DNA from 4 places in the Kitasatospora sp. NPDC005748 genome. Region 1 is predicted to be linked to each of the others. Evidence: riboswitches for the same ligand, from Rfam matches in the RefSeq annotation. Region 1 holds a riboswitch; each other region holds the start of a gene.
The links. A riboswitch is a leader RNA that binds a small molecule or an ion and turns the genes downstream of it on or off. The one in region 1 is predicted to bind cobalamin.
Positions count from the first base shown of each region.

Region 2: linked by a shared signal. The riboswitch ahead of ABZ495_RS08410 (ribonucleoside-diphosphate reductase subunit alpha) and the one ahead of ABZ495_RS05615 (cobalamin biosynthesis protein) in region 1 are both predicted to bind cobalamin.
Region 3: linked by a shared signal. The riboswitch ahead of ABZ495_RS22315 (HoxN/HupN/NixA family nickel/cobalt transporter) and the one ahead of ABZ495_RS05615 (cobalamin biosynthesis protein) in region 1 are both predicted to bind cobalamin.
Region 4: linked by a shared signal. The riboswitch ahead of metE (5-methyltetrahydropteroyltriglutamate--homocysteine S-methyltransferase) and the one ahead of ABZ495_RS05615 (cobalamin biosynthesis protein) in region 1 are both predicted to bind cobalamin.

Region 1 covers NZ_JBEXYD010000004.1:238,190-245,155, forward strand. The annotation lists gene ABZ495_RS05605 (putative cobaltochelatase) at 1-1,954, opposite strand, end outside; gene ABZ495_RS05610 (cobyric acid synthase) at 1,947-3,464, opposite strand; gene ABZ495_RS05615 (cobalamin biosynthesis protein) at 3,461-4,432, opposite strand; cobalamin riboswitch at 4,526-4,718, opposite strand; gene ABZ495_RS05620 (transcriptional regulator) at 4,931-5,650, shown strand; gene ABZ495_RS05625 (alpha/beta hydrolase) at 5,933-6,966, shown strand, end outside.
Region 2 covers NZ_JBEXYD010000007.1:116,701-123,666, reverse strand. The annotation lists gene ABZ495_RS08425 (hypothetical protein) at 1-140, opposite strand, end outside; gene ABZ495_RS08420 (glycosyl hydrolase) at 290-1,753, opposite strand; gene ABZ495_RS08415 (hypothetical protein) at 1,923-3,194, opposite strand; cobalamin riboswitch at 3,565-3,705, shown strand; gene ABZ495_RS08410 (ribonucleoside-diphosphate reductase subunit alpha) at 3,894-6,299, shown strand; gene ABZ495_RS08405 (ribonucleotide-diphosphate reductase subunit beta) at 6,335-6,966, shown strand, end outside.
Region 3 covers NZ_JBEXYD010000032.1:34-6,999, forward strand. The annotation lists gene rpmG (50S ribosomal protein L33) at 313-477, shown strand; gene ABZ495_RS22315 (HoxN/HupN/NixA family nickel/cobalt transporter) at 591-1,763, opposite strand; cobalamin riboswitch at 1,796-1,988, opposite strand; partial or broken gene ABZ495_RS22320 (metalloregulator ArsR/SmtB family transcription factor) at 2,070-2,408, shown strand; gene ABZ495_RS22325 (SRPBCC family protein) at 2,567-3,046, opposite strand; gene ABZ495_RS22330 (RNA polymerase sigma factor) at 3,043-3,561, opposite strand; gene ABZ495_RS22335 (DUF3995 domain-containing protein) at 3,701-4,153, shown strand; gene ABZ495_RS22340 (DNA-formamidopyrimidine glycosylase family protein) at 4,215-5,024, opposite strand; gene ABZ495_RS22345 (AAA family ATPase) at 5,189-6,151, opposite strand; gene aroQ (type II 3-dehydroquinate dehydratase) at 6,295-6,723, opposite strand; gene aroB (3-dehydroquinate synthase) at 6,732-6,966, opposite strand, start outside.
Region 4 covers NZ_JBEXYD010000019.1:22,469-29,434, reverse strand. The annotation lists gene ABZ495_RS16760 (BlaI/MecI/CopY family transcriptional regulator) at 59-448, shown strand; gene ABZ495_RS16755 (M56 family metallopeptidase) at 445-1,389, shown strand; gene ABZ495_RS16750 (MarR family winged helix-turn-helix transcriptional regulator) at 1,647-2,273, shown strand; gene ABZ495_RS16745 (CopD family protein) at 2,367-2,648, shown strand; gene cobF (precorrin-6A synthase (deacetylating)) at 2,611-3,369, opposite strand; gene ABZ495_RS16735 (hypothetical protein) at 3,521-3,688, opposite strand; cobalamin riboswitch at 3,781-3,934, shown strand; gene metE (5-methyltetrahydropteroyltriglutamate--homocysteine S-methyltransferase) at 4,093-6,402, shown strand; gene ABZ495_RS16725 (SDR family NAD(P)-dependent oxidoreductase) at 6,296-6,652, opposite strand; gene ABZ495_RS16720 (GNAT family protein) at 6,761-6,966, opposite strand, start outside.

The DNA.
Region 1 (6,966 bases):
GGCCGGCCTCGCAGTCCAGCACCACGCTCGCCACGCCCTGGGCGGTGAACAGTCCGGCCGCCTGGTGGGAGCGCGCGACGGCGTCGCGGGAGCCGGTCGCCCGGCCGTCGGTCACCACGACCAGCAGCGGGCGGCGGTGCGGGTCGCGCATCCGCTCGACCCGCAGCACCTCGTGGGCCCGCAGCAGCCCGGCCGCCAGCGGGGTCCGGCCGCCGGTCGGAAGCGACTCCAGCCGGGCCGCGCCCACCTCGACGGAGGAGGTCGGCGGCAGGGCCAGCTCGGCGCTCGCGCCGCGGAAGGTGATCATGCCGATCTTGTCCCGGCGCTGGTAGGCGTCCATCAGCAGGGAGAGCACGGCGCCCTTGACGGCGGTCATCCGCTGCCGGGCCGCCATCGAACCGGAGGCGTCCACCAGGAACAGCACCAGGTTGGACTCGCGGCCCTGCCGGACCTGCTCGCGGAAGTCGTCCTTCTGCAGCAGCAGCGCGCGCGAGTCCCGCCCGCGCGCCACCTGGTGCGGCGCGGCGGCCCGCAGGGTCGCGCTCAGGTGCAGCCGGGCCAGGCGCCCCTGCGGGCGGCGGGCGCGGATGGTGTGGCCGCCGTCGGTCTCGGCGGGGGAGCGGCGGCCCTGGGCGCCCTTCCCGGTGCCCTCCACCTTGAACAGGCGGGTGCGGTACGGCTCGCCGGCCGCCACCGGCGCGGTCTGCGGCGCGCCGCCCCGGCCCTGCTGCGGGACGGCCTCCGGCTCGGCCGGCGCCTGCGGCTCGGGCCCGGCGGCCGCGGAGCCGTCGGGCGTGTCCGCGGGCGCGGGCGCGCCGCCGCCGCCGTCGGGGCCGCCACCGTCGGGGCCGGGGCCGTCGTCCTCGGGGCCGCTCCCCTCGGGGCCCTCGCCGGGCTGCTCCCCCTCCGACGGTCGCTCCGCGGGCTCGGGCTCCTCGGGCCCGGCGTGCTCCTCCAGGGTCCGCTCCAACTGCTCCTCGTCCAGCCCCGGCGCGTCGAAGGGGTTGCGCCGGCGGCGGTGCGGCAGGGCCAGCTGCGCGGCCTTGCGGACGTCCTCCTCCAGCACCTGCGTCCGGCCCGCCCAGGCGGCCAGCGCGACGGCGGTGCGGGCCATCACGATGTCCGCGCGCAGCCCGTCCACCTCGAAGGCGGCGCAGACGGCGGTGATCTGGCGCAGCGCCGTGTCGGTCAGCTCCACCTCGGGCAGCAGCTCCCGGGCCGCGGTGATCCGCCCGGCGAGCGCGCGCTCGTCCTCGGCGAACCGCGCGGCGAACCCGGCCGGGTCGGCGTCGTACGCCAGCCGGCGGCGGACCACCTCGGCGCGCTCGGCCGGCTCCCGGGTGGCGGCGATCTCCACGGTCAGGCCGAACCGGTCGAGCAGCTGCGGGCGCAGCTCACCCTCCTCCGGGTTCATCGTGCCGACCAGCAGGAACCGCGCCGCGTGGCGCACCGAGACGCCCTCGCGCTCCACGTAGGAGCGGCCCATCGCGGCCGCGTCCAGCAGCAGGTCCACCACGTGGTCCTGGAGCAGGTTGACCTCGTCGATGTAGAGCACGCCCCGGTGCGCCCGGGCCAGCAGGCCCGGCTCGTACGCCTTGACGCCCTCGGCCAGCGCGCGCTCCAGGTCCAGCGAGCCGACGATCCGGTCCTCGGAGACGCCGACCGGCAGCTCGACCAGCCGGGCCGGGCGGTGGGTCTCGTCGGCGCCGTCGTGCGCGCCGTCCGGGCAGGCCGGGTCCGGCGCGGCCGGGTCGCAGGCGAAACGGCAGCCGTCGACGGCGGCGATGGACGGGAGCAGACCGGCCAGCGCCCGCACCATGGTCGACTTGGCGGTGCCCTTCTCACCCCGCACCAGCACGCCGCCGACGGCCGGGGAGACCGCGTTGAGCAGCAGCCCGAGCCGCAGGTCGGCCATTCCGACGATCGCGGTGAAGGGGTAGCGGACGTCACTCATGATTCTCCAAGGGGGCCCCGGGCGGCAGGAACGGCAGCGAGCCCGCGGCCGGCACCCCGCCCTCGATCAGCTTCCACAGCGCGTCGGTGTCCGCGTGCTCCTCGATCAGGTCGCCCAGCCGGTCCAGCCGGGCCTCGCGCGCCTCGGCGAACGAGGTGTCCGGCGCGGGCACGAACGCCCGGCCCGACAGAGCGGCGACCTCGCGCAGCAGCGCGCGCCGGAAGCCGTCGTTCTCCAGCGCGCCGTGCCAGGTCGTGCCCCAGACCGCCCCCACCCGGCAGCCGTCCAGGAACGCCTCTCCGCCCTCCACGGTGACGATCCCGTGGTGGATCTCGTACCCCTGGACCGGCTGCCCGTAGGCCTCGCCGACCGGTCGGCCGAGCACCTTCTCGGCGCCGAACCGGACGTGCGTCGGGAGCAGCCCGAGGCCGTCGACGGCACCGGCCTTCGACTCGACCTCGTCGTGGATGGCGCGCGCGAGCATCTGGTAGCCGCCGCAGACGCCGAGGACCGGCAGCCCGGCCGCGGCCCGGGCCCTGAGGGCCGGCTCCAGGCCGCGCTCGCGCAGCCAGGCCAGGTCGGCCACGGTGGCCCGGGTGCCGGGCAGGATCACCAGGTCGGCGTCGGCCAGCTCCTCGGGCCGGGTGGCCCAGCGGACCAGCACCCCGGGTTCCTGGGCCAGTGCGTCCACGTCGGTGAAGTTGGACAGCCGGGGGAAGCGCACCACGGCCACCCGCAGCACGTCGGCGCCGAGCGGCCCGCGCCCCTCGGCGCGGTCCACCACGGTGGTCAGGTCCAGGGAGTCCTCGGCGTCCAGCCAGAGCCCGGACAGCATCGGCAGGGTGCCCAGCACCGGACGGCCGGTCAGCTCGCGCAGCATCTCCAGCCCGGGCGCCAGCAGCCGCGCGTCGCCGCGGAACTTGTTGACGAACCAGCCCGCCACATGGCGCTGGTCCTGCTCCGACAGCAGCGCCAGCGTCCCGTACATCGCGGCGAACACGCCGCCGCGGTCGATGTCGCCGACCACCACGACCGGTAGGCCGGCGGCGGTGGCCAGGCCCATGTTGGCGATGTCCCGGTCCCGCAGGTTGATCTCGGCGGGCGATCCGGCGCCCTCGCAGACCACCACGTCGTAGCGCCGGCGCAGGTCGGCCAGGCACTCCAGCGCTCGCTCCAGCAGGACGGGCTTGCGGTCGCGGTAGTCCAGCGCGCCGACCTCGGCGACCGCCCGGCCGAGCAGCACCACCTGGCTGCGGCCGTCCGCGCCGGGCTTCAGCAGCACCGGGTTCATCGCCGCCTCGGGCTCCACCCGGGCCGCCTGGGCCTGCATCGCCTGGGCGCGGCCGATCTCGGCACCGTCGGCGGTGACGAAGGAGTTCAGCGACATGTTCTGCGCCTTGAACGGCGCCACGGCGACGCCCTGACGGGCCAGCCAGCGGCAGATGCCCGCGGTGACCACGCTCTTGCCGGCGTCCGAGGTCGTCCCGGCGACCAGCAGTGCGTTGCTCATGCGCTCCCCCTTCTCGTCCCCGCCTTGAGTGCCTGCACGACGGCGTGCCCGGCGACGGTCGTACCCAGTGCGAGCAGTCCCACCCGGCGGGAGAGCCGGCAGGCGCGCTCGATGTCGTCCACCGTCACCGGTCGCAGCTCGCCGCCCAGTACCGGCCGGTGCTCGACCCGGGCGCCGTACCGCAGGGTGCCGCCGAGCCGCACGCCGACGGCGCCGGCGAAGGCCGACTCGGCCTGGCCCGCGTTGGGGCTGGGGTGGGCGGAGCCGTCCCGGCGCCAGACCCGCCAGGCCGTCCGGGGCTCGGGCGCGGCGGCGACGGTCAGCAGCGCGGTCAGCCGCGCGCCCGGCCAGCCCGCCACGTCGTCCAGCCGCGCCGAGGCCCAGCCGAACCGGGCGTGGCGCGGCGAGCGGTGGCCGACCATCGCGTCCAGGGTGTTGACCGCGCGGAACGCCAGCAGCCCGGGCGTGCCCGCGAGGGCGCCCCAGACGAGTGCGTTGACCACGGCGTCGGCGGTGTTCTCGGCGACCGACTCGACCACCGCGCGGGCGATCTGCCCCTCGTCGAGGGCGCTCGGGTCCCGCCCGCACAGGTGCGGCAGCCGCTGCCGCGCCGCCGCGAGGTCGTGCGCGGCGAGCGAGCGTCCGATCGTGCGGGCCTCCCGGGTGAGCGACGTGCCGCCGAGCACCGTCCAGGTCGCGGCGGCGGCCAGCGCGGCCCGCCCGAGCGGCCGGCGGCCCAGGGTGCGGTCGGCCGCCAGCGCGCCGGCCGCGACGGTGCCCACGCAGAGCGCCGTGAAAGCCGTTCCGACGGCGCGGTCGTTCCGCCAGATCCGCCGCTCCAGCCGGCCGGCCGCGCCGCCGAAGACGGCCACCGGGTGGCCGCGGCGCGGGTCGGCGAAGCGGGCGTCGGCGAGGTACCCGGCCGCGGCCCCCAGGGCGAAGGCGGCGGCGCGGGTCAGCGGGCGCACGGTGGACAGCAGAGGGCTCGGAAGGTCGGGGCAGCCTGCATCGCGTGCGTGTCCTCACTCAGGGTCCGCGCCCTGGATCGACGTACCGGGGGCGAGAGTCTCCTGGCTTCCGGGTCGAACGCACCCCCGGGCCCGGCGGCGGCTTCTGACGGCCCGCCGCGATGGGCCCCCTCCGGCGCCGTGGCCGGCGGAGGAGGGACTCCGAGTGTGCTCCCCGGTGACAGTGGCGGGACCGCGCCGGACTCGCACCGGCTTCCTCTGCATGCCTCCGTTTGGCTGAAGGATCCCATCACGCGGCCGAACCGTGCGTCAACCAAGGTCACGGAGGGGTTGGTCACAGCGGAGCCGGGCCGCCCGACGCCGTCGCTACCTCCGATCGGCACCCCCCGCAGGGGCATGACAGCCTGTGTGATCGTCCAGTCGCCCGGAGGAGCCTCCGGGCCCGCTTCGTGTGTTCGGCGGCTGGGGGGCGGCCGGACCGCCCCCTACCGTCGGGCCATGCGACGCAGACAGCCACCCGCCGTGCCCCCGGTGCCCTTCTCGCCCGCGGCCGCCCGCGCGCACCGCGCCGGCCTGGGGCTGACCCCCGAGCAGGTGGTCGAGGGCATGGCCGCGCACGGCGTCCGGCTGCTGCCCTCCCACGTGCTCGGCTGGGAGAGCGGCGAGCTGCGCCCCGCCGAGGACGAGTTCATCGCCCTGGCCCGGGCGCTCTGGTGCCCGCCGGCCCAGCTGATGGGCGTCCGCCCGGCCCGGCTGCGGGACTTCCGGGTCGCCCGGGAGCTCAGCCAGGAGAGCGCGGCCCACCGGATCGGCCTCGCACTGGACCGGTACCAGCGGGCCGAGGCGACCGGTCAGTGGGACGGCGACCAGGAGCAGACCCACGCGCTGGCCCAGGTGCTCGGCACGACCCTGCGCGAGCTGGTCGCGGTGACCGGCCGGGCGCAGGAGCTGGACCGGCGGCTGCGGCAGTGCGTGGACGGCCGCTGGCAGGCGCAGCTCCGGCCGATCGGCCGGATCGTGCCGGTGCACGAGGGCGATCTCACCGCCGTGCTGACGGCGCTGCAGAACGAGTACCAGGTCACCTCCCACTGGGGCGCCGGCAGCTGGGGCTCCCCGGCCCCGGCGGCGGACACCCGCGCGGCGGCCCGGCCGCTCGGCGAGCGGTTCTGGGAGCTGCTGGAGCGCCTGGAGCGCCTGGAGACCGAGATCCCGGTCTGACGGGCCGCTACCGCGCCGCCCCCCGCGCGGCGCCTCCCCCTCCCTGCCCTCTCCCTCTGCCGCTTCCCGCGCCGCCGTGACCAGAGGGCCGAGAACCGTGCCGTCGCTTCCCGCAGCCGCTTCCCGTGCCGCCGTGACCCGGCCAAGACTCCCGCCGCGGTGACCCGGCCAAGACCCGTGCCGCCGTGACCCGGACGGCCGCGTCCGGTGGCCGGGTGGCGCCCCCGCGAGTGGACTGATGGGCAGACTGCCCAGTCCGCGACCAACAGAGCGGGGAGCGATATGCGTTGGGGAACCGCAGCCGCCGTGGCGGCCGCCGCCGTCGGCACCGGGGCCGCCGTCCTGCTGATCGGCCGGAGGGCCTCCGAGCGGATGGTCCGCCCGGCTGTCGGCCGTGAGCGGGCCGCCGGCCCCGTCGTGGTGCTGACCCTCGCCGCCGGACGGGCCACCTTCACCCGCAGCGCGGAGAGCGCCCGCCCCGGCCGCTGGGCCGTCGAGTGGGGCGACGGAGGGCACGCGGTGGTCGGCGAGATCCTGCACGCCGACGAGCGGGGCGTCACCCGCCGGCTGGTCCGCGCCGACCGCGGCACCCTGGCCCCCGGTACCGCGGTCCGCTTCACGCCCCGCGTCCACCTCGGCGACCCGACCAGCGCCCTCGGCCTGCCGTACACCGAGACCGCCGTCCAGGGCGAGCTGGGCGCGCTGCCCGCCTGGCGGCTGGACGGCAAGCGGGGCACCTGGGTGATCCTGGTGCACGGCCCCGGCGCCGACCGGCAGCAGACCCTGCCGGTGATGCCCGTCCTGCACCGGCTCGCGCTGCCCGTCCTGGCCATCACCTACCGCGGCGACGAGGGCGCGCCGGCCTCCCCGGACGGCCTCGGCCACTTCGGCGAGACCGAGTGGCGCGACGTCGAGGCGGCCCTGCGGCTGGCCCTGGACAGCGGCGCCGGGCGGGTCATCCTGTACGGCTGGTCGCTCGGCGCGACCATGGTCCTGCAGACCGCGGCCCGCTCCGCCTGGGCCTCCTCGATCAGCGGCCTGGTGCTGGACTCGCCCGTGCTCGACTGGTCGGCCACCGCCCGCCGGGGCGCCGCCCGGGCCGGCTACCGGGGCGCCGCCGCCGAGCTGGGCGCGCTCGCGGCCGAGGGCCGGGCCGGCGTGGATCTGGCCGACTTCGCCCGCCTCGCGGACGGCACCGACCTGCGGGTGCCCACGCTCCTCCTGCACGGGCCCGACGACGCGCTGGCCCCCTGGCAGGCCGCCGCTCGGCTGGCCCACCGCCGCTCCGACGTGGTCGGCCTCCAGGCCGTCCCCGG
Region 2 (6,966 bases), on a different contig from region 1:
CCGCCGTAGTAGAAGACGCCCTTGGCGAAGGTGGCGAAGCCGACCTGCCAGAAGCAGTTGTAGACCGCCCAGCCGAGCATCACCGCCCCCCAGGCCACCGCGAGGCCACCGGCCGGACGGTCAGGACGCGCCTGTGTCATCTCCCGTACCCCCGCCCCTGCCGGGCGCACCCGGCTTCAACCCGTTCGATTCCGGGCCACAGGATGCCACACGCGCGAACGGACCAGGAATTCCCCCGGTTCAGGAGGGTGCGGACGTGTTGTCGATCTCACGGACGAGGCCGGCCGGTTCACCGGACGTGCAGACCGCTCCAGTCGACGTCCGCGCCGAACGGGCCGGAGCCGCCGGTGAGCGCCAGGCCATTGCCGTAGGTGGCCTTGACGTCGGCGTTGGAGTTGCGGGGCTGGTCCGGGGTCAGGTTGTCCGCCGTCAGCGACTGCCCCCAGACCGTCCAGATCGTCCACGGGGTCCGCCGCAGGGTGTCCGGCTGGCGGGAGTTGACCGGCGCGGCGAAGGACTCGGCCAGGATCCGCGGCTTGCCGTAGCCGGCCAGGCCGTCGTAGTAGCGCTTGGTCCACACCTCGCCGGTGCCGATCGGGTGCGCCGGGCTGCCGCTGTAGTCGTCCACCCCGACCACGTCGACGTACCGCGCGCCCGGGTAGTAGTCCCACGGATCGACGCCCGGGGCGCCGTCCCAGGAGACCGGCGTCCAGGCGAACAGCAGGTTGTGCAGGCCCCTGGTCTCCACCAGGTAGTGGTAGGTGATCCGCCAGAGCGCCTGGTAGTCGGCGGGTTTGCGGCCCGACCACCAGAAGCCGCGGGCGCAGTCGGCCGCGTTCATCTCGTGGTACGGCCGCAGCAGCACCGGCACGTCGTGGGCCGCCAGGTACTCCAGGTGGTCCGCCAGGAAGGAGAGGTCCGTCAGCAGCGCGCGGTACTCGGGGGTGTCGCCGGCGCTGTCGACGACCCGGCCGAACCAGCCCGGGTCCTTCGCGCCGGGCGAGGCCGAGCAGAGCACCCGGTCGAAGGACTTCACGTCCGAGCCCGGGTACGGCTCGTGGAAGGACATCCCGACCAGTCCGGCCGGGCCGCCGCCGTTGTCGGGCAGCTCGGTGCTGGTGCCGTCGCAGTTCTTCTGGGTGCCCGACGCCCCGTAGGTGCCGTCGTCCGGGCGCGGGTGGCCGGACCAGACGGCGGTCATCAGGTCGACGGCGTCGTCGGTGTACTGCCAGCCGACCGCGCAGGCCGGCCAGCGGCCCGCCGAGTAGGAGCGCGGGTTGCCGACGCCCCAGCCGTTCTGGCCGTAGCCGGGGCCGAGGTCGGTCTCGACGAAGCCGGGCAGCCGGCCGGTGATGTCGGCGGCCTTCTTGTAGTAGTAGCCGACCGGCTTGGTCCCCCGGTAGTCCCCGTACTCGGGGTTGTAGAGCTCGTTGTGCGCCTCGACGTGCTGGCCGATCACCGTCCCGCCGGAGCGGCCGGCGCGGGCCGCGCTCTCCAGGTCGGCGAGGAACTGCTGGACGGCCCGCGCGTTGGGCGAGGCCTGCGGGTCGCGGGCCAGCAGCTCGCGGCCGACCTCCGGCGCCAGAGTGCGCCCGGCGCCGCCCAGGGTGAGCGTGCTGCGGGCGGGCGCGTCCCGGCGGTCGCCGTCGGCCCGGCCGTCCTGGCCGGCCAGCACCACCGCGCCGGCGGCGAGCAGCGCGCCGGCCGCGGCCAGCACGGCCGGTTTGGCACGCAGCGCGCGGGGCAGGGCCACGGACACTCCTCCGGATGCTCACCGGCACCGGCCTGCGCCGTCACAACCGGAACACGTGTACGACTGACAGGCGGTGAGCCTGCCACATCCCCCGGGGCCGGGGCGAGCGGACCCGCCGGGCGCGAACCGGGGCGGGCCCGGCCGGAACCGGGCCGAACCGGGCGGACCGTCAGCCCGCCGGGGTGGCGGCCGGTGCGCCGCCCGCCGCCTTGGTGCGCTGGAGGAGCTGGTTCTTCACGTGCTCGTCGAAGCCCGCGGCGGCCGCGGTCGCGGCGGCGTCCGCGGTGTTGCCGCCCTTGGCGGAGCCCTCGACGGTGAAGAAGCCGTACCGGCCCAGGGTGCCCTTGGTGTTGGTGCACCCGGGGGTGGTGCAGAACGCCGGCGAGCCGGGGGCCGCGGCGCCCTTGAGGTGGCCGACGTAGTTCTTCACCGCGGTCTCGGCCTGCTGCTTGTGGTCGAAGACCGCGACGCCGACCGTCACCGCGCTGTCGCCGGAGACGTAGGTGGCCCGGAGCACCTGGCGGCAGCCCTGGTCACCGAGGACCTTGCCGAGGCCGCCGACCGTGGAGTTGCCGTCCCAGCAGGGCGAGTCGAGCGAAACCACGGTGCGGTTCCAGGTGGCGCCGTTGACCGTCACGGTGAGCGCCGAGAAGAGCGCCGCCGCGTCCTGCGGAGCCGGGTCGGTGGTCGCCTCCCAGAGCGGCTTCGACGGGTCCTCGGGCGTGGCGCTCGGGGTGGCCGTCGGGGACGCCTTGCCGGACGCCGTGGGCGCCGGCGGCTGGGTGGCCGCCGTGGCGGCGCCGGTGGGATCCGCGACCGGCTTCTTGTCGTCGCCCTTGTTCAGGAACAGCAGGCCGCCGGCGACCAGGCCGCCGACCACCAGGAGGGCGACCACGCCGCCGATGATCCGCGTCCGGCCCTTGCGCTTGGCCTCCGCCTCGTTCCGGTCCGCGAGGGCGGCCCAGTCCGGCTCGGCGTGCTGCGGCACGGGCTGGGGGTGCGGGTGCTGGGGCTGCTGGGGCTGCGGCTGCCACTGGTGCTGCTGCGGCTGCGGCTGCGGCTGCGGCTGGACATGCTGCGGCTGCACCGGGGGCTGGGGCTGCGGCTGCACCGGCGCCGGCTGCTGCGGGACCGGCTGCGGCACGGGCGGCTGGACCTGCTGCGGCGGCTGCGGCACGGACGGCACCGGCGGCTGGACCGGCTGCGGCGCGGGCACCGGCGGCCCGTACGAGGCGGGCGGCGGACCGAACCCGCCCGGGGCCGGCGGCACCGGCTGCGGCGCGCCGGGGTACGGCGCGGGCGGCGGGCCCTGCGGCGGCTGTCCGGGCGTGCCCGGCTGCTGGTTCTGCGCGCCACTCGGCCCGGCGGGAGGGGGCGGCTGCTGCCCCGGCGAGCCGGGTCGGCCGCTCCACTCCCCGGGCGTGCCCGTTCCGTCGCTCATGCGCCCCCCTCACTGCCTTCGGCGGCCGCTCCGCGAATCACGTCGGTGTCGACGACTCGCTGGCTCCGCTCCCTCATGAGCCGAGATCGTAGGGCATGCCCCTGACGGCGGGCCTGCCCGGTGGCCGATCCGTTTCCGAATCCGAACACCGGCCGGGCCCCGGGCAGTCCCGGCGACGCCCTGCGCCGCGGTCCGCGAAGGCCCTGGAACGACCCTGCGGCGGCCCCCGGCGCCGGCCCCCGCGGCGGGCGGCCGGGGGCCGGCCGCAGCCCCGGAACGGCCCCGGAACAGCCCGGGAAAGGCCTCTCGCCGGTACCACCTGCGATCACGTCGACACGCGACGCCGCACAACATGTGGGGTCGCATCGAGCGGACACCACTAGATGTATGCTCATCCCTGCTGTCGACGCAGGGGAACCCGGTGCGAGTCCGGGACTGCCCCGCAGCGGTGTGCGGGCGGCTCCGACAGAGCCCGCGAGTCCGAATACCTGCCGACGGCGTGCCGCCTGGCCTCCCCGCAGAGGCCTTTCGCACCAGCACCACTTCCGGGCCTCGCGGGCGGGCCGGGGATGCCACCGTCGCGCGCCGCCTCCGGGCCGGCGCGCCGTGCTCCCCTGCCCCGAACGGTCCGGCCCGAGCCACCGCCGACGCCGATCGCCGCCAGGAGAGAGCGCCTTGACCACCGCTGCCTCAGTCACCCTGCCCGCCCAGGGTTCCAGCTCCGCCCCCGTCGACCCGACGGTGTCCGACCCCGGTGGCGCACTGCTCCGGCTGCTGACCGACCGCAGCGCCGACCTCCCCCAGGTGGACCCCGGCCATGTCGCCGCCGCCGCGCTGCGCGGCCGCCACGCCGGCTCGGACTTCGCCGAGCTGCGCGGGCTGGCCGTGGACGCCGCAGCGTCGATGATCGCCGAGGACCCGCAGTACTCGAAGCTCGCCGCGCGACTGCTCGCGCTGGAGATCGTCGACGAGGCGGTGAGCCAGGGTTCGGTCACCTTCTCGGACTCGATCGCGGTCGGCCACGCCGAGGGCCTGATCGGCGACTCCACCGCCGACTTCGTCGCCAAGCACGCCACCGCCCTGAACGCGCTGATCGACCCCGAGGGCGACGGCCGCTTCGAGTACTTCGGCCTGCGCACCGTGCAGTCCCGGTACCTGCTGCGCCACCCGATCACCCGCAAGGTCGTCGAGACCCCGCAGCAGTTCCTGCTCCGCGTCGCCTGTGGTCTGGCGGTCGGCGACAACGAGCAGTCGGTGCGCGAGGTCTCCGAGCTGTACGGCCTGATGAGCCGGCTGGAGTACCTGACCTCCTCGCCGACGCTCTTCAACTCCGGCACCAAGCACCCGCAGATGTCGAGCTGCTACCTGCTGGACTCGCCGCTGGACAACCTGGACTCGATCTACTCCCGGTACGCCCAGATCGCCCGCCTCTCCAAGCACGCCGGCGGCATCGGCCTGTCCTACTCGCGGATCCGCTCGCGCGGCAGCCTGATCCGGGGCACCAACGGCAAGTCCAACGGCATCGTCCCGTTCCTGCGCACCCTCGACTCCTCGGTCGCCGCGGTCAACCAGGGCGGCCGCCGCAAGGGCGCGGCCTGCGTCTACCTGGAGACCTGGCACGCGGACATCGAGGAGTTCCTGGAGCTGCGCGACAACACCGGTGAGGAGGCGCGCCGCACCCACAACCTCAACCTGGCGCACTGGATCCCGGACGAGTTCATGCGCCGCGTCAACGCGAACGCCGACTGGTCGCTGTTCTCCCCCGCCGACGTGCCCGAGCTGGTCGACCTCTGGGGCGCCGAGTTCGACGAGGCGTACCTGAAGGCCGAGCAGGCCGGCAAGGCCGTCCGCACCATCCCGGCGCAGACCCTCTACTCCCGGATGATGCGCACCCTGGCGCAGACCGGCAACGGCTGGATGACCTTCAAGGACGCCTCCAACCGCGCCGCCAACCAGACCGCGCTGCCCGGCCGCACGGTGCACAGCTCCAACCTCTGCACCGAGATCCTGGAGGTCACGGACGACTCCGAGACCGCCGTCTGCAACCTCGGCTCGGTCAACCTCGGCGCCCACGTCGCCCCCGGCGCCACCGCCGCCGACCTGCTGAACGCGATGGACTGGGACCGCCTGGACGCCACCGTCCGCACCGCCGTCACCTTCCTCGACCGCGTGGTGGACATCAACTTCTACCCGACCCCCGAGGCCGGCGCGTCCAACTCGCGCTGGCGCCCGGTCGGCCTCGGCGTGATGGGCCTCCAGGACGTCTTCTTCCAGCTCCGCCTGGACTTCGACTCCGCCGAGGCGAAGGCCCTCTCCACCCTCATCGCCGAGCGCATCATGCTCACCGCGTACGAGCGTTCCGCCGATCTGGCCGAGCAGCTGGGCCGCCACGAGGCCTACGGCGAGACCCGCGCCGCCCGCGGCGAGCTGCACATCGACCACTTCGGTTCGGCCGCGCCGCACTGGGCCGGCCGCTGGGAGGCGCTGCGCGCCCGGATCGCCGAGACCGGTCTGCGCAACTCGCTGCTGCTCGCCATCGCCCCCACCGCCACGATCGCCTCGATCGCCGGTGTGTACGAGTGCATCGAGCCGCAGGTCTCCAACCTGTTCAAGCGCGAGACCCTCTCCGGCGAGTTCCTCCAGGTCAACCCGTACCTGGTGCGCGAGCTGAAGGAGCTCGGCGTCTGGGACCAGCAGACCCGGGACGCGCTGCGCGACGCCAACGGCTCCGTCCAGGACCTCAACTGGCTGCCCGCCGAGGTCCGTTCGCTGTACCGCACGGCCTGGGAGCTGCCCCAGCGCGCGCTGATCGACCTGGCCGCCGCCCGGATGCCGTACATCGACCAGAGCCAGTCGCTGAACCTCTTCATGGCGGCGCCCACCATCGGCAAGCTGAGCTCGATGTACGCGTACGCGTGGAAGGTCGGTCTGAAGACCACCTACTACCTGCGGTCGCGGCCCGCCACCCGGATCGCCCAGGCCGCCTCGGGCACCGCCCGCGCCGCCGCGCCGGTGCCGGTGGCGTCCCCGACCCTCAGCCCGGAGGAGGAGGCCGCGCTGGCCTGCTCCCTGGAGAACCCCGAGTCCTGCGAGGCCTGCCAGTGAGCACCACCCCCGAAGCCCGTCCCGACCGCGAGAAGATGCTGCTCGACCCCGGCTTCGAGCTGACCCTGCGGCCGATGCGGTACCCGTCGTTCTACGACCGCTACCGGGACGCGATCAAGAACACCTGGACCGTCGAGGAGGTGGACCTGCACTCCGACGTCGCCGACCTCGCCAAGCTGAGCGACGGCGAGCGGCACATGATCGGCCGGCTGGTCGCCTTCTTCGCCACCGGTGACTCGATCGTCTCCAACAACGTGGTGCTGAGCCTCTACAAGCACATCAACTCCCCCGAGGCCCGGCTCTACCTGTCCCGGCAGCTGTTCGAGGAGGCCGTGCACGTCCAGTTCTACCTGACGCTGCTCGACACCTACCTGCCCGATCCCGAGGACCGCAACGCGGCCTTCGCCGCGGTGGAGAACATCCCCTCCATCCACCAGAAGGCCCAGTTCTGCTTCAAGTACATGAACGCGGTCGACCACATCGACTCGTTGCGGAGCAAGGACGACCGCCGCGCGTTCCTCCTCAACCTGATCTGCTTCGCGGCCTGCGTCGAGGGCCTGTTCTTCTACGGCGCCTTCGCGTACGTGTACTGGTTCCGCAGCCGCGGCCTGCTGCACGGCCTCGCCACCGGCACCAACTGGGTGTTCCGGGACGAGTCCATGCACAT
Region 3 (6,966 bases), on a different contig from region 1:
CGAAACGCAGGCCTGCCGTCTTCCGGACCAGGCTGTGCGCGCCGACGCAGCCGATCACCGGGGCCCCGCGGCCGGTCGACCGGCCGCGCACCCGAACGGACGGCGCGGGCGGCGGACCGGACGACCGGAGCTGCCGGCGGGAGCGCGCGCCGCCCGACGAGCCCCGGCGCGTACGCGGTCGCGCGGCCGACCAGCGCCTCCACCGCCCGCCGGGGAATGGGCGGGGCGGAGGCCGTGTTGGACCCCGTGAAAACGACTTCCATTTCGGCGGAAGCCGTTTCCCGACCGCCCACCCCTCGGAGGAGGAGAACCATGGCCCGCAGCGAACTGCGCCCCGTCGTCAAGCTCAGGTCCACGGCCGAGACCGGCTTCACCTATGTGACCCGCAAGAACCGCCGCACCGACGCCGACCGGCTGGTGCTGCGCAAGTACGACCCGGTCGCGCGCCGGCACGTCGACTTCCGCGAGGAGCGCTGACCTCCCCCGTGGGCCCGGCAGGGCCCGCGGGCCACGGCGAGGCGGCGCCCACCCGAACGGACCGGGTGGGCGCCGCCTCGTGACACCGCGGTGCCGCGGGCCGTCGGGGCCGACTACTTGGTGACCCCGGCGGCCTCGTCGGCCGCCGCCCCCTGGGCGGGCACCCCGCCGGCCGGTACCACCGGCTTCGGGCTCCAGCGCTGTTCCACGCCGGCGAGGCGCCAGTAGGCGATCGCCGCCCCCCAGACCACCACGAACAGCCCGACGATCGCGTAGCCGACGTTGTCCAGCGAGATGTCCGCGATCCAGCCGCTGACCGGGTCGGTGAGGTCCAGCTTCTCGTGCAGCACGGCGACCAGCTCGATGGTGCCGATGATGAACGCCACCGCGATCGACAGCCCGGTGATGGTCAGGTTGTAGTACACCTTGCGCACCGGGTTGGAGAACGCCCACTGGTACGCGAAGTTCATGAACGTCCCGTCCAGCGTGTCGAACAGGCTCATCCCGGACGCGAACAGCAGCGGCAGGCAGACGATCGCGTACCAGGGCAGCCCGGCGGCCGCGCCGGAGCCGGCCATCACCATCAGGGTCACCTCGGTCGCGGTGTCGAAGCCGAGGCCGAGCACCATGCCGACCGGGAACATCTGGCCGGGCCGCGTGATCGAGCGGGTCGCCCGGTTCAGCACCCGGGCCATCAGACCGCGCGAGTTGAGGTGCTCCTCCAGCTCCGCCTCGTCGAACCGACCGGCCTTCATCGACCGGAACACCTTGAGGATGCCGAACAGCGCCGCCAGGTTGAGCGCGCCGATCAGGTAGAGGAAGACACCGGACGCGGAAGTGCCGACCACACCGAGCCACTGGTGCGTGGTGGACTCGTCGTCCATCAGCGTGCTGGCCAGCTGGGCGCCGCCCGCCACCAGGGCGGCCATCAGGACCACCATCGAGGAGTGGCCGAGCGCGAACCAGAAGCCCACCGAGACGGGCCGCTTGCCGTCCGCCATGAGCTTGCGGGTGGTGTTGTCGATCACCGCGATGTGGTCGGCGTCGAAGGCGTGCCGCATGCCGAGGGTGTAGGCGGTGATGCCCAGGCCCACCCCGAAGACCTGGGTGCCGACCTCGTACTTCTCCGGGGCGACCAGGAAGATCAGCGTCCCGAACGCCACCACGTGCATGGCCAGGATCACCCCCATCAACCCGGCCGTGCGGAGGGTGTCCTCGCGCCGCCAGCGGAAGCTCGGCAGGGCGGAGGACGCCGCGGGAACAGCGGCGGTTTCGGGCAGGGTCATCTTCGGATCACGCTCCAGCACCTCGTGGAAAGACGTTCGTGAGATGCCGTGGCCGGTCTCCTGGCTGACGGGGCTTCCGGATCCGCCTTCCCAGGCGCGCGAGGCGCCCAGTGGCGTCGTGGATACGGACGACTCCCCCGATCACAGTGGCGAGGGCCGCTCCGGACTCCGGACCCTGAGGGTCCGTCACCGGTCTTCCCGAACACCACGGCGGGCAACACCGTAGGGGGCCGCACCTCACCCTTGCAAGGCTGCGCACCTGCGCAGGTGTCCAGGATCACAGCCACGGGCTGCAACAATGTCCGCATGCATCTCGTACCGGCCGACCGCGCGGGCCACCGCACCATCGACGGGCACCGGGTCTGCGAGGCCATCGCCGCGATCGGCGACCCCGGGCACGTCCGGTCCTGGGCCGAGCGGTTCTCGCTGCTCGCCGACCCGGGGCGGCTCGCCCTGCTGCTCGCCCTGCACCGGGCCGGGCCGCTCGCCGTCACCGACCTGGCGGTCGCCACCGGCATGCGCGACCCGGCCGTCTCGCAGGCACTGCGGCTGCTGCGCACCGCGGGTGTGGTCACCGGCGACAAGGACGGCCGCGTGGTGCGCTACCGGCTCGTGGACGAGGCCCTGCGCCCCCTCCTCGATGAGTGCGCCGCCGCGGACCACCACGAGCACGGCGAGCCCGCCACCGGGAGCGACGCCACCGGCGGCGAGCCCTCCGCACCCCGGGCCGCCGCGGCCGGCTGACCGGCTGCGCCCGCGGAACACCGACCCGGCGCCCCGGGCCGTCGCGCCCGGGGCCCGCCTCACCCCTCTCGCACCAGCCGTTCGAAGCGCTCCAGCGAGCGCCGGGCCAGCGGGTCCGTCGCGGGCCGCAGGGCCCGGTCGAGCAGACCCGCGCCGGGGAGCCGGAACGCGCCGAGGAAGGCGAAGCGGGTGCCTCCGGCCTCGGCGCGAGCCGCCATCCCGCCCAGCAGGAAGCGGCTGCGCATCAGGCACCACCCGGGCGTCAGCTCGACGTCGAAACGGGCCCGCAGCCGGGTGTGGCCGGTCACCAGCGCCTCGGTGCGACCGTCCGCCGGTCTCCCGGCCACGCGGACCGACCGGATGTCCGGCAGCCAGCGCGGGAGCCCCTCCTCCAGGTCGGCCGCGGCCGCCCAGACCCGCTCGAACGGCGCGTCGATCAGCGCCTCCCGGACGGCGGCGCCGGGGGTGACGGCGGCGATCACATGCAGCCGGCGGACCGGGTCGAAGGCCGCCGTCGGCCAGGGGGTCGGTGCGGTCACTGCTGCCACGCCCTTCGAAAGCCGAGCCGGGCCCGGGAGAGCCGGGACTTCACGGTGCCGGGTGCCACGCCCAGCAGTTCTGCGGTGGACCGCTCGTCGAGCCCCTCCAGGTCGCGCAGCACCAGCACGGCGCGGTGCTCCGGCGTCAGCCGGGCGAGGACGTCCTGGATGTCGGTGGCCAGCTGCGGGTCGCCGGGGCGGGGCAGCTCGGAGAGGTCGGCCGGGACGCAGCGGGCGACCCGCCGGACGTGCCGGACGGCCTCCCGCACGGCGATCGAGCGGACCCAGCCGAACAGCGCGGCCGGGTCCTGGAGCTGGCCCAGCTTGCGGAAGACGGCGATCAGCGCCTCCTGCGTCGCGTCGGGGCCGTCGTCCAGCGCGATCGGACCGCAGAGCCGGCGGACGTAGGGCACGACCAGCTCCAGCAGCTCGCTGACGGCCAGTTGGTCGCCGCGCTGGGCGGCACGGACCAGGCCGGCGAGCCGGTCGGCGGTTCGGGTGTCGGGACCATCCACACCCGCATCAGAGGCGCCGGACCGGCCGGACGTTCCCTCCCTCCCCCGACTTCCCGCTGTGACGCTCGTCACGGGAACCTCCGGCCGGGCGGGCCGCTCCTGCGGGGTGACCCACCGTCGGAGCCCCCCGAGGACCACCGTGAACCGTCGCCGTACCGCCGCCCTCGCCGTCGCCGGCCTGCTCGCCGCCGACGCCCTGCTGCACGTCTACTGGGCCACCGGCCGCACCTGGCCGGCCGCCGACCCGGCGTCACTCTCCCGGGCGGTGCTCAACGCCGAGGTGCCGTTCACCCCGCCGGTCGTCCTGCCGCTCGCGGCGCTGCTGTTCTCCGGCTCGGCCCTGGTGCTCGCCCGCGGCGGCCTGTTGGACGGCGCGGCCCGCCGGCTGCCGGCGGTGGCGCTGCGCTGGGGGCCGCGCGCGGTGGCCGCCGGACTGCTCGCCCGCGGGCTGGCCGGGCTGCTCTGGGCCACCGGGGTCGGCGTCGACACCGGCTCGGCCTTCTACCGGCTCAACCTGGCCTTCTACACCCCGCTCTGCCTGGCCGCCGCGGCCGCCGCCCTGGCGGTCGCCCGTACCGGGGCGGACGGCTGACCGCGCCCCTCCCCCGGCAGCCCCGCGACCGCCCGCGGGGCACCGGGCAGCCGGCGCCGCCTCAGGCCCGCTGGCAGGTGGGGCACCAGAAGAGGTTGCGCGCGGCGTGCGCCTCGGTCCGGACCTCGGTGCCGCAGACCAGGCAGGGCATGCCGGCCCGGCGGTAGACGTAGACCTCGCCGCCGTGGTCGTCCACCCGCGGCGGACGGCCCATCGCCTCGGGGGTGTGCTCGGGTCGGACGGTGTCGATCCGCCCCACGCCGACGCCCTCGCGCATCAGCGCGACCAGGTCGGTCCAGACGGCGTCCCACTCGGCCCGGCCGAGGTCGCGCCCGGCCCGGTGCGGGTCGATGCCGTGCCGGAACAGCACCTCGGCGCGGTAGACGTTGCCCACGCCGGCCAGCACCTTCTGGTCCATCAGCAGTGCCGCGATCGTCGTCCGGCTGCCGGATATCCGCCGCCAGGCCGGCTCCGGGTCGGCGTCGGCCCGCAGCGGGTCGGGACCGAGGCGCGCCGCGACGGCGGCCTTCTCGGCGTCGGTGATCAGCGCACAGGTGTTGGGACCGCGCAGATCGGCGTAGGCGTCGTCGTTCGCCAGGCGCAGCCGGACCAGGCCGACCGGCTCCGGCGCGGGGCCCTCGCCGAAGGCGAACCCACCGTAGAGGCCGAGGTGGACGTGCACCCAGGCGTCGTCCTCGAAGCCGAGGAAGAGGTGCTTGCCGATGGCCTCCGCCCCGGTCAGCACCTGCCCGTCGACCAGCTTCGCGCCGTCCGCGAACCGGCCCTGCGGGCTGCTCGCACGGACCGGGCGGCCGCCGAAGGCCCTGGCGTTCTCGGCGGCGAGGCGGTGGATGATGTGGCCTTCCGGCACGGGCGTCAGCTCCCCCGGGTGTGCGACAGGATGCCCCCATCATCGCAGCCCGCACCGACAGGCCCGGCCGGGCCGCCGGCCGTCGCGGGCTCCCGGAAGGCGGTACCGAATCCGCGCCGGGGCAGCGCCGGAGCCACCCGGAACAGCCCCGGGCGGCGCGGGCCTCAGCGGACCGGGATGCCCATCAGCCGGGCCAGGATCACCCGGTCCAGCTCGGCGGCGGTGGCCGCGACGTCCAGCTGGGAGTTGTCGATGATCGGCAGCCCGGAGTTGTACCAGCCGGCCATCCGGCCGTGGATCCGGGCCACCTCCTCGTCGCTCAGCCGCCGGTTGCCACTGCGCCGGGCGTTGCGGCTCAGCACGGAGTCCAGACTGGGCAGCAGCACGACCGGGATCATCCCCGGGCCGATGTGCCGCTTCCAGCCGCCGAGGCCGATCGCCGGGCGGTCCGGGAAGACCGCGTCGTCGATGATGCAGGAGATGCCGTTGGCCAGGTAGTTGCGGCAGGCGAAGCCGCAGGTGCGGCGGGCCAGCCGGTACTGCGCCTCGGAGGCGTTGTTCCAGCCGGACTGCGGGTTGGCGAAGCCGGACTGCACCCACTCGCGGACGTCGTCGAGGCTGATGTGGGCGGTGGGCGTGGGCCGCCGCTCGGCCCAGTGCCGGGCGACGGTGGTCTTGCCCGCGCCGGCCGGTCCGATCAGCAGCACGGCGAGTGGCCCGGACGGCAGGTGCGGCTGCGCGGGGTGGACCGGGAGCTGGACGGGCGCGCCGGACGGCAGCAGGAAGTGCCCGGTGGCGCCGGCCGGAACCGGCGCGGGCGCCGCGGCGGTGGGAGCCGACGGCGGCACGGGCCGCGCCGGCGCGGGCGGTGCGACGGGGGCCGCCGGAGTGCCGGCCGGCGGCACGACCGGGCGACCGGCGTACGGGGGCCGACCGGCGGTCTCGCGCGCGGACCGGTCCGCGCCGTGGCGGACGGATTCGGCGTGGGCCGCCGCCCGCGGCACTCCCCGGGACGCGCCCGGCGCGCCACCGGCGGGCGGTGCGACGGTGGCACTGCCGGAGTACGGCGGGGCCGGCGGAGCGACGGGACGTGGGGGGACTTGTCCACCCCCGGCGTACTGCGTCACGGTCACCTCCCGACTTCTTTCAGCGGGGACACTACACGGCGGTCCCGCGGCGGGCACAGTCCGCCGCCGGGCCGCTGACGAGGGCCGGGGTGCCGGATCGGGCCGGCCGGGGCCGCGCCGATCCGGTACCCCGGCCCCGGGTGTCAGCGTGCGGTGAGCTGTCCGCCGAGCGCCCGCAGTGCCAGCTCGTACGAGCCCAGGCCGAATCCGGCGATGGTGCCGGAGGCGACCGCGGCGATCACCGAGGTGTGCCGGAAGGTCTCCCGGGCGTACGGGTTGGAGATGTGCACCTCGATCAGCGGCGCGGTCCGCTGGGCGGCGGCGTCGCGCATCGCGTACGAGTAGTGGGTGAAGGCCCCCGGGTTGATCACCACGGGCACCCCGCCGTCGGCCGCCTCGTGCAGCCACTCCACCATCTGCTGCTCGGAGTTGGTCTCGTGCACCTCGACCTCGAAGCCGAGCTCCTCGCCGAGCACGGTGCAGCGCTCGACCAGCCCGGCGTAGGAGGTGGCGCCGTAGACGTCCGGCTCGCGGCTGCCCAGCCGGCCGAGGTTGGGGCCGTTGAGCACCATCACCCGGGTCACGAGGAGACCTCCGCGTAGGCGGCGACCAGCAGGGACGGGTCGGGGCCCTCCAGCATGGAGGTCCGGCCGAGGCCGTCCAGGACGATGAAGCGCAGCAGGTCGCCGCGCGACTTCTTGTCGATCTTCATGGCGTCCAGCAGCTTCGGCCAGGCGTCCGCGCGGTAGCTCAGCGGCAGGCCGACCGAGGCCAGCACGGTGCGGTGCCGGTCGGCCGTCTCGTCGTCCAGCCGG
Region 4 (6,966 bases), on a different contig from region 1:
GCAGGCGTCGCCGGGTTCGCTGTACGTCTGCCCGGCGGCGCGGCCGTGGACGGGAGACATGGTGGACGACAGTCGGGACACGAGGCGGCCGCACGGCGAGCTGGTCGCGGACGTACTGGCCGTGCTGTGGGCGGCCGAGCGGCCGCTGACGGCGCAGGAGGTCAACGAGGCGCTCGACCGGGGGCTGGCCCGGACGACGGTGGCGACGGTGCTGGGCCGGCTGCACGAGAACGGGACGCTGCAGCGCAGCCGCCCGGGGCGGGGCTTCGCGTACGCGCCGGTCGCCGACGCCGCCGGTCTGGTGGCCGGGCGGATGCGCCGTGAACTGGAGAGCGACCCGCACCGTGAGCTGGTGCTGAAGCGGTTCGTGTCGTCGCTGTCCGAGGGGGACGAGGAGGTGCTCCGGCGCCTCCTGCTGGAGGCCCCGGACGGAGAGGGCCGCGCATGACCCTGGCCCTCGCCCTGGTCGCGCTGACGCTGCTGGCTCCGTGGGGCGCGGCGCCCGCCGCCCGCCGGCTGGCCGCGCTCCTCCCGCCGCGCGAGGCGTCCGTGGCGCTGACGGGTGCGGCCGTACTGCTGGCGGGCGGCACCGCGGCGGCGCTGGTCGCGCTGTTCCACGTGCCGTTCCTCACCTCGATGGAGCGGGTGCCGCCGGCGCGCGTGCTGGAGCGGTGGCCGGCCGTCGTGCCGGTCTCCGGTGCGGCCGGGGTGGTGCTGGCGGTCCAGGCCGTGCTGCTGGCGCGCCGCTGGCTCGCCCATCGCGCGCTGCTCGCGAAGGCCTGGGAGTCCACCGGTGACGGGGTGGCCGACGGCGACGTGCTGGTGGTGCCGGGCGGCGACGCGGAGGCCTTCGCCCTGCCCGGCTTCCGCTGGCGCCCCGGGCGGGTCGTGGTGACCTCGGGCATGGTGCGCGAACTCGGTCCGGCGGAGCGCGAGGTGCTGCTCGCGCACGAGCGGGCCCACCTGGCGGGGCGCCACCACGTGCTGTCCGTCGTCACGGACCTCGCGGCGGCGGTGCACCCGGCGCTGCGGGGCCTGCGGGAGGCGCTGGGATTCCACCTGGAACGGTGGGCCGACGAGGCCGCGGCCGGATCGGTGGGGGACCGCCGGCTGGCGGCGACGGCGATCGCGCGGGCGGCGCTGGCCGGGTCCGCCGCCACCCGGGCGGGCGGGAGCCGGAACCCGCTGCTGTCGGTGGGCGCCGGTCCGGTGCCGCGGCGGGTCGAGGCGCTGCTGGGGTCGGTGCCGGTCCTGCCGCGCGGTCGCGCGATGCGGGTGGGCGTGGCCTGGCTGGTGGCGGTGGTGGCGGTGTCGGTGCTGATCCCGGGGCTGGCGTACGGGCTGCACGAGTACGTGGAGTACGCCGCGCGGGCCGTGTCGGGCCGGTGACGGGCCGTTGTCGGCGCCGGCCGCCGGCGGCGGGGGAGCGGGTGTCGCGGACGACATCGATGTAGACCGATCGGCGCGGCGCGGCTATCGTTGGCCTCGGTGCGCCGTGCGGCGCGATGCGGCGCCGTGCCCGGCGCGGCGCGCGAGCGGGTTTCGCGGCCCTTCGGCGATCGGCGTTCGGCAGCGTGGCATGGCGTCGGTGGTCCCGTGACCCCCGCCGGAGGTGGTGCAGCCCTCCACCAGCGATTGGATGCGACGTGTACGACAGGGGGAAGGGATCGTCGAGTCCCTTCGAGCAGACCGTCCACCTCCTGTCGGCGGCCGGCCGGGCGGCGGACGCCCTGCTCGCGGCGCGCCTGGAGTTCCGGGGGATGAGCCCGGCGCACCTGTCCGTCCTCTCCACGCTGGCCCGGCTGGGCCCGCACGCCCGGCCCGATCTGGTCGCCGGGATCGACGGGGGTGCGGTCGACACCGCGCAGACCCTCGACGATCTCGTCGCGGCGGGCCTGGTGCAGTCCCTGTTCGTCCAGGTCGGCGGTCGGCACGAGGTGCTGACGCTCACCTCCTCGGGGCAGCTCGCGCTGGAGATCCTGCACAGCGACGAGTCGGCCGTGCAGGACGACCTGCTGGTGTCCCTGACGCGCGGTGAGCGCACCCAGTTGAACTCCCTGCTGCGGCGGGTGTGCGCCGCCGCCGCCCGTAGCGGCTCGGCGGGTTCGGCTCCGCGCCGGGCCGCCGACTGGGTCCTGACCCGCGAACGCCGTACGGAGTGGGCCGTCGAGCGCGAGGGCGCCGGCGGGGCAGCCGGGGCGCCCGGGGTGGCCGGCGAGCGGTCCGAGGACGTGGCCGACCGGGACGACGGCGGGGCCCCGGCCGGTTCGTAGCCGTCCCGCCTCACCAGGTGAAACGGGCGCCGCGCGCTACTGATCGGTCACCCCGGCCGCCTCGGCGACGGGGCCGGCCTGCTCTGGGCCGAGATGTGGCGCCGCTTCAGTCCGGTCGCGATGATCTGCGTCGGCGCGGTCACCGTCGCCGGCCTCTGGCTCGGCTGGAAGCACGTCGGCGCGGTCTCTCCGCTCTGGACCACCGGCTACGGCACCGCCCTGCTGGTCGAGATCCTGCTGGTCGTCGGCCCGGTCACCGCGGGCGCCTTCAACCAGTTCCGGCTGATGCCCCGGATCGCCCGGGCCCCGGGCCGGTCGGCCCGGGGGCGGGTGTGGGTCAGCTCCCGGAGCGGCGGAGGAGGTAGGTGTCCATGATCCAGCCCTTGCGTTCGCGGGCCTCGTCGCGGAGCGCGCGGATCCGGGGGGCGGTTTCGGCGAGGGGGCCGGCGACGAGGATCTCGTCCGGGGTGCCCAGGTAGGCGCCGTAGAAGATCTCCAGCCCCTCGGGGTCGATCCCGGTGAACGCGGCCCGCCCGTCCAGCATCACCACCACGTCGTCCACCTGCTCGGGGAAGCCCTCGGCGAGACGGCGGCCGGTGGTGATCTGCAGCGGGCGGCCGACCCGGGTCAGGGTGGTGCGGTGCCGGGCGGCGAGCGCCGAGACGCTGCTGATGCCCGGGACCACCTCGTACCCGAAGGTGGCGCCGCCGCGGGCCAGGACCTCGTCGATCACGGCGATGACGCTGTCGTAGAGGCTCGGGTCGCCCCAGACCAGGAACGCGCCGGTCTCCTCCGGGCCGAGGTGTTCGGCGACCAGCCGCTCGACCAGGTCGGCCCGGCGGGTGCGCCAGTCGTCCACGGCCGCGGTGTACGCCGGGGTGGCGCGGTCCCGCTCGGCGTCCGCGACCTCGATGACGCGGTGGCCCGGGCGGCCGTGCTCGGTCAGCAGCTGCCGGCGCAGCCGGATGAGGTCCTGCCGTTCCTCGTTCTTGTCGAGGATGAAGAAGACGTCGGTGCGGGCGAGGGCCTTGACCGCCTGCAGGGTGAGGTGGTCGGGATCGCCCGCCCCGATGCCGATGAGGAAGATGTGCCGCATGACAGTGATTGTGCCGTGCGGCTGCCCGTCCGCCGGGCGCGGCCGGTCCCGGGCGAACCGCCGGGTGGGCCGCGGGCGACCGGTCCGGTGGCACTGCGACGTCATGCGCGTGCCCCTGACCCGGCCTTTCGGCCGTCGTCATGACGGCCCGTCATGTTCTGACTCCGCCGTTGGGGGTAGCCGGCACGGCGTGCGCGGCGGCGAGCACCTTGGCCGGGGTGACCAGCACGTCCTTCTTGACGCGCTCGTCCTCGACCACCGCCTCGACCACCACCTGAACTGCCCGGGCGGCCGGGGGCCGCCGGGGCCGTCCGGCCATCCGCGATCCGGACAATCACTGACGCGCCGCCGGCGATGGGCCTAGGGTGGGCGGTGCAGTCGGTTCGCCGTGTCCTCCAGCCACGGCGTCGCAAGAGGGAACCCGGTGGGAATCCGGGACTGCCCCGCAGCGGTGAGTGGGAACGACCGCCGTCACATGCACTGGGCCCAGCCGGGCCCGGGAAGCGACGGCCAGTAGGTGTCCGGCCTGGGAGCCAGGCGGACGTGCCCGCGAGTCCGAAGACCTGCCACTGCCCGCGTGCACCCCGCACGCGGTGATCTCGGTGACCTCGAGGGCGGGTCGGCGGAGCGGGCGGGCCCACCCCGGTGCCGTGCCCCCACTGCCGTACCTCCACGCCGTCGTGCTCTCCCGGGATCGCAGCGCGACTCGCGAAGGAGAGTTCCGTGTCACCGAGTTCCACCACCCCGCAGGCCACCGTGTACGGCTACCCGAGGCAGGGTGCCGACCGGGAGCTGAAGAAGGCCGTCGAGGGGTACTGGGCGGGCCGCGTCGACGCCGCCGCCCTGTACGCCACCGCCGCCGTCCTGCGCCGCGCCAACTGGCGGCAGCTGGCGGACGCGGGCATCGCCGAAATCCCCACCGGCGACTTCTCGCTCTACGACCACGTCCTGGACACCACGGTCGCGGTCGGCGCGATCCCGGCCCGCCACCGCGCCGCCGTCGACACCGACCCGCTGGACGGCTACTTCGCCATGGCGCGCGGCACCCAGGATGTCGCACCGCTGGAGATGACCAAGTGGTTCGACACCAACTACCACTACCTCGTACCGGAGTTGGGTCCGGACACGGTCTTCGCCGCGAACTCCGCCAAGCCGGTCTCCGAACTGCGTGAGGCGCTCGGCCTCGGCCACCGCCCCCGGCCCGTGCTGGTCGGACCGCTGACCTACCTGCTGCTCGCCAAGCCCGCCCCCGGCGTGGCCGCCGACTTCCGGCCGGTCACCCTGCTGGACCGGCTGCTGCCCGTCTACGCGGAACTCCTCGCCGACCTGCGGGCCGCCGGCGCCGACTGGGTCCAGCTGGACGAGCCCGCGCTCGTCCAGGACCGCACCCCGGCCGAACTGAACGCCGCCACCCGCGTCTACCGCGAGCTCGGTGCGCTCACCGACCGCCCGCGACTGCTGGTCACCAGCTACTTCGACCGGCTCGGCGAGGCCCTGCCCGTCCTGGCCAAGGCCCCGATCGAGGGCATCGGCCTGGACTTCACCGGCCCCGGCGCCGCCAACCTCGACGACCTCGCCGCCGTCGGCGGAGTGCCCGGCAAGCGCCTGGTCGCGGGCGTGGTGGACGGCCGCAACATCTGGATCAACAACCTGGAGAAGTCCCTCGCCACCCTCGGCACGCTGCTCGGTCTGGCGGACCGGGTCGACGTCGCACCGTCCTGCTCGCTGCTGCACGTCCCGCTCGACGCCGACCTCGAGCGCGACCTCGACCCGCAGGTCGCCCGCTGGCTCGCCTTCGCCCGTCAGAAGACCACCGAGGTCGCCACCCTGGCCCGCGGCCTGGCCCACGGCACCGACACCATCGCGGCCCAACTGGCCGCCAACCGGGCCGACCTGGCCTCCCGTGCCGGCTCGGCGCTGACCCGCGACCCGGCCGTCCGGGCCCGGGTCGCCGCCACCGCCCCCGAGGACGCCCGCCGCGCCCCGGCCTACCCCGAGCGCGCCGAGGCGCAGCGGGCCCGGCTCGGCCTGCCGCTGCTGCCGACCACCACCATCGGCTCCTTCCCGCAGACCACCGACCTGCGCACCGCCCGCGCCGACCTGCGCGCCGGCCGCATCGACGACGGCACCTACCGGGACCGGATGCGGGCCGAGGTCCGCGAGGTGATCGGCTACCAGGAGAAGGCCGGCCTCGACGTGCTCGTCCACGGCGAGCCCGAACGCAACGACATGGTGCAGTACTTCGCCGAGCAGCTGACCGGCTACCTGGCCACCCGGCACGGCTGGGTGCAGTCCTACGGCACCCGCTACGTCCGGCCGCCGGTGCTGGCCGGGGACATCTCCCGCCCGCACCCGATGACCGTGGACTGGTACCGCTACGCGGCCGATCTGACGGACCGTCCGGTCAAGGGCATGCTCACCGGACCGGTGACCATGCTCGCCTGGTCCTTCGTCCGGGACGACCAGCCGACCGGCGACACCGCCCGGCAGGTCGCGCTCGCCCTGCGCGACGAGGTCACCGACCTGGAGGCCGCCGGCGCCGCCGTCATCCAGGTCGACGAGCCGGCGCTGCGCGAGACCCTGCCGCTGCGGTCCGCCGACCGGGCGGCCTACCTGGAGTGGGCCACCGAGTCCTTCCGGCTCTCCACCTCCGGGGTCCGCGCCGACACCCAGATCCACACCCACATGTGCTACGCCGAGTTCGGCGCGATCATGACCGCCATCGACCAGCTCGACGCCGACGTGATCTCCCTGGAGGCGGCCCGCTCGCACATGGAGGTCGCCCACGAGCTGGCCGGGGCAGGCTACCCGCGCGAGGTCGGCCCCGGCGTCTACGACATCCACTCGCCCCGGGTGCCGAGCACCGAGGAGGTGGCCTCGCTGCTCCGCGCCGGGCTGGCCGCGATCCCGGCCGAGCGGCTCTGGGTCAACCCCGACTGCGGCCTGAAGACCCGCGGTTGGACGGAGACCCGGGCCTCGCTGGAGCACCTGGTCGAGGCGGCCAGGCTGGTCCGCGCCGAACTGGGCGGCTGACACCGTGCCGGGGTGGGCGGCGGTCCGGCCCCCGGCCCGCCGTCCGCTCCGGTCCGTCCGCGGTGGTGAGGTCCATGTGGAGCGGAAGGACGTCGGTCGTGCGGCCGAGCGCGGTGAGGTCCTCGGTCACGGTCCGGGAGGCGGCCGGCACGCTGACGCCCTCGGCGGCGAGGACCCGGGTGACGGCGAGGCCGATGCCTTTGCCCGCCCCGGTCACCACGGCGGCCTCGCCCGACAGGTGCAGGTCCATCGTCGACTCCTCCAGCGCGCTGCCGGCCGCCGTCCGCCCGGCCGGATGCGGCCCAGGCTGGAACCATCGCAGCTCTGCCCCGGGCCGCATCCGGGCCTCGGGGGCGGGTCAGACCCGGTCGGAGGCCAGGTCGGCCGGGGTGGTCCACTCCTCGGCGAGCAGGCCGAGCACGACCTCGTCGCGGTGGGCGCCGTAGGCCCAGGCGGAGCGGCGCAGGGTGCCTTCGAGGGTGAAGCCGGTGCGGGTCGCGGCGGCGATCATCGGCAGGTTCTCGGCGAGGGTGTCGATCTGGAGGCGGTGCAGGCCGCGGACGG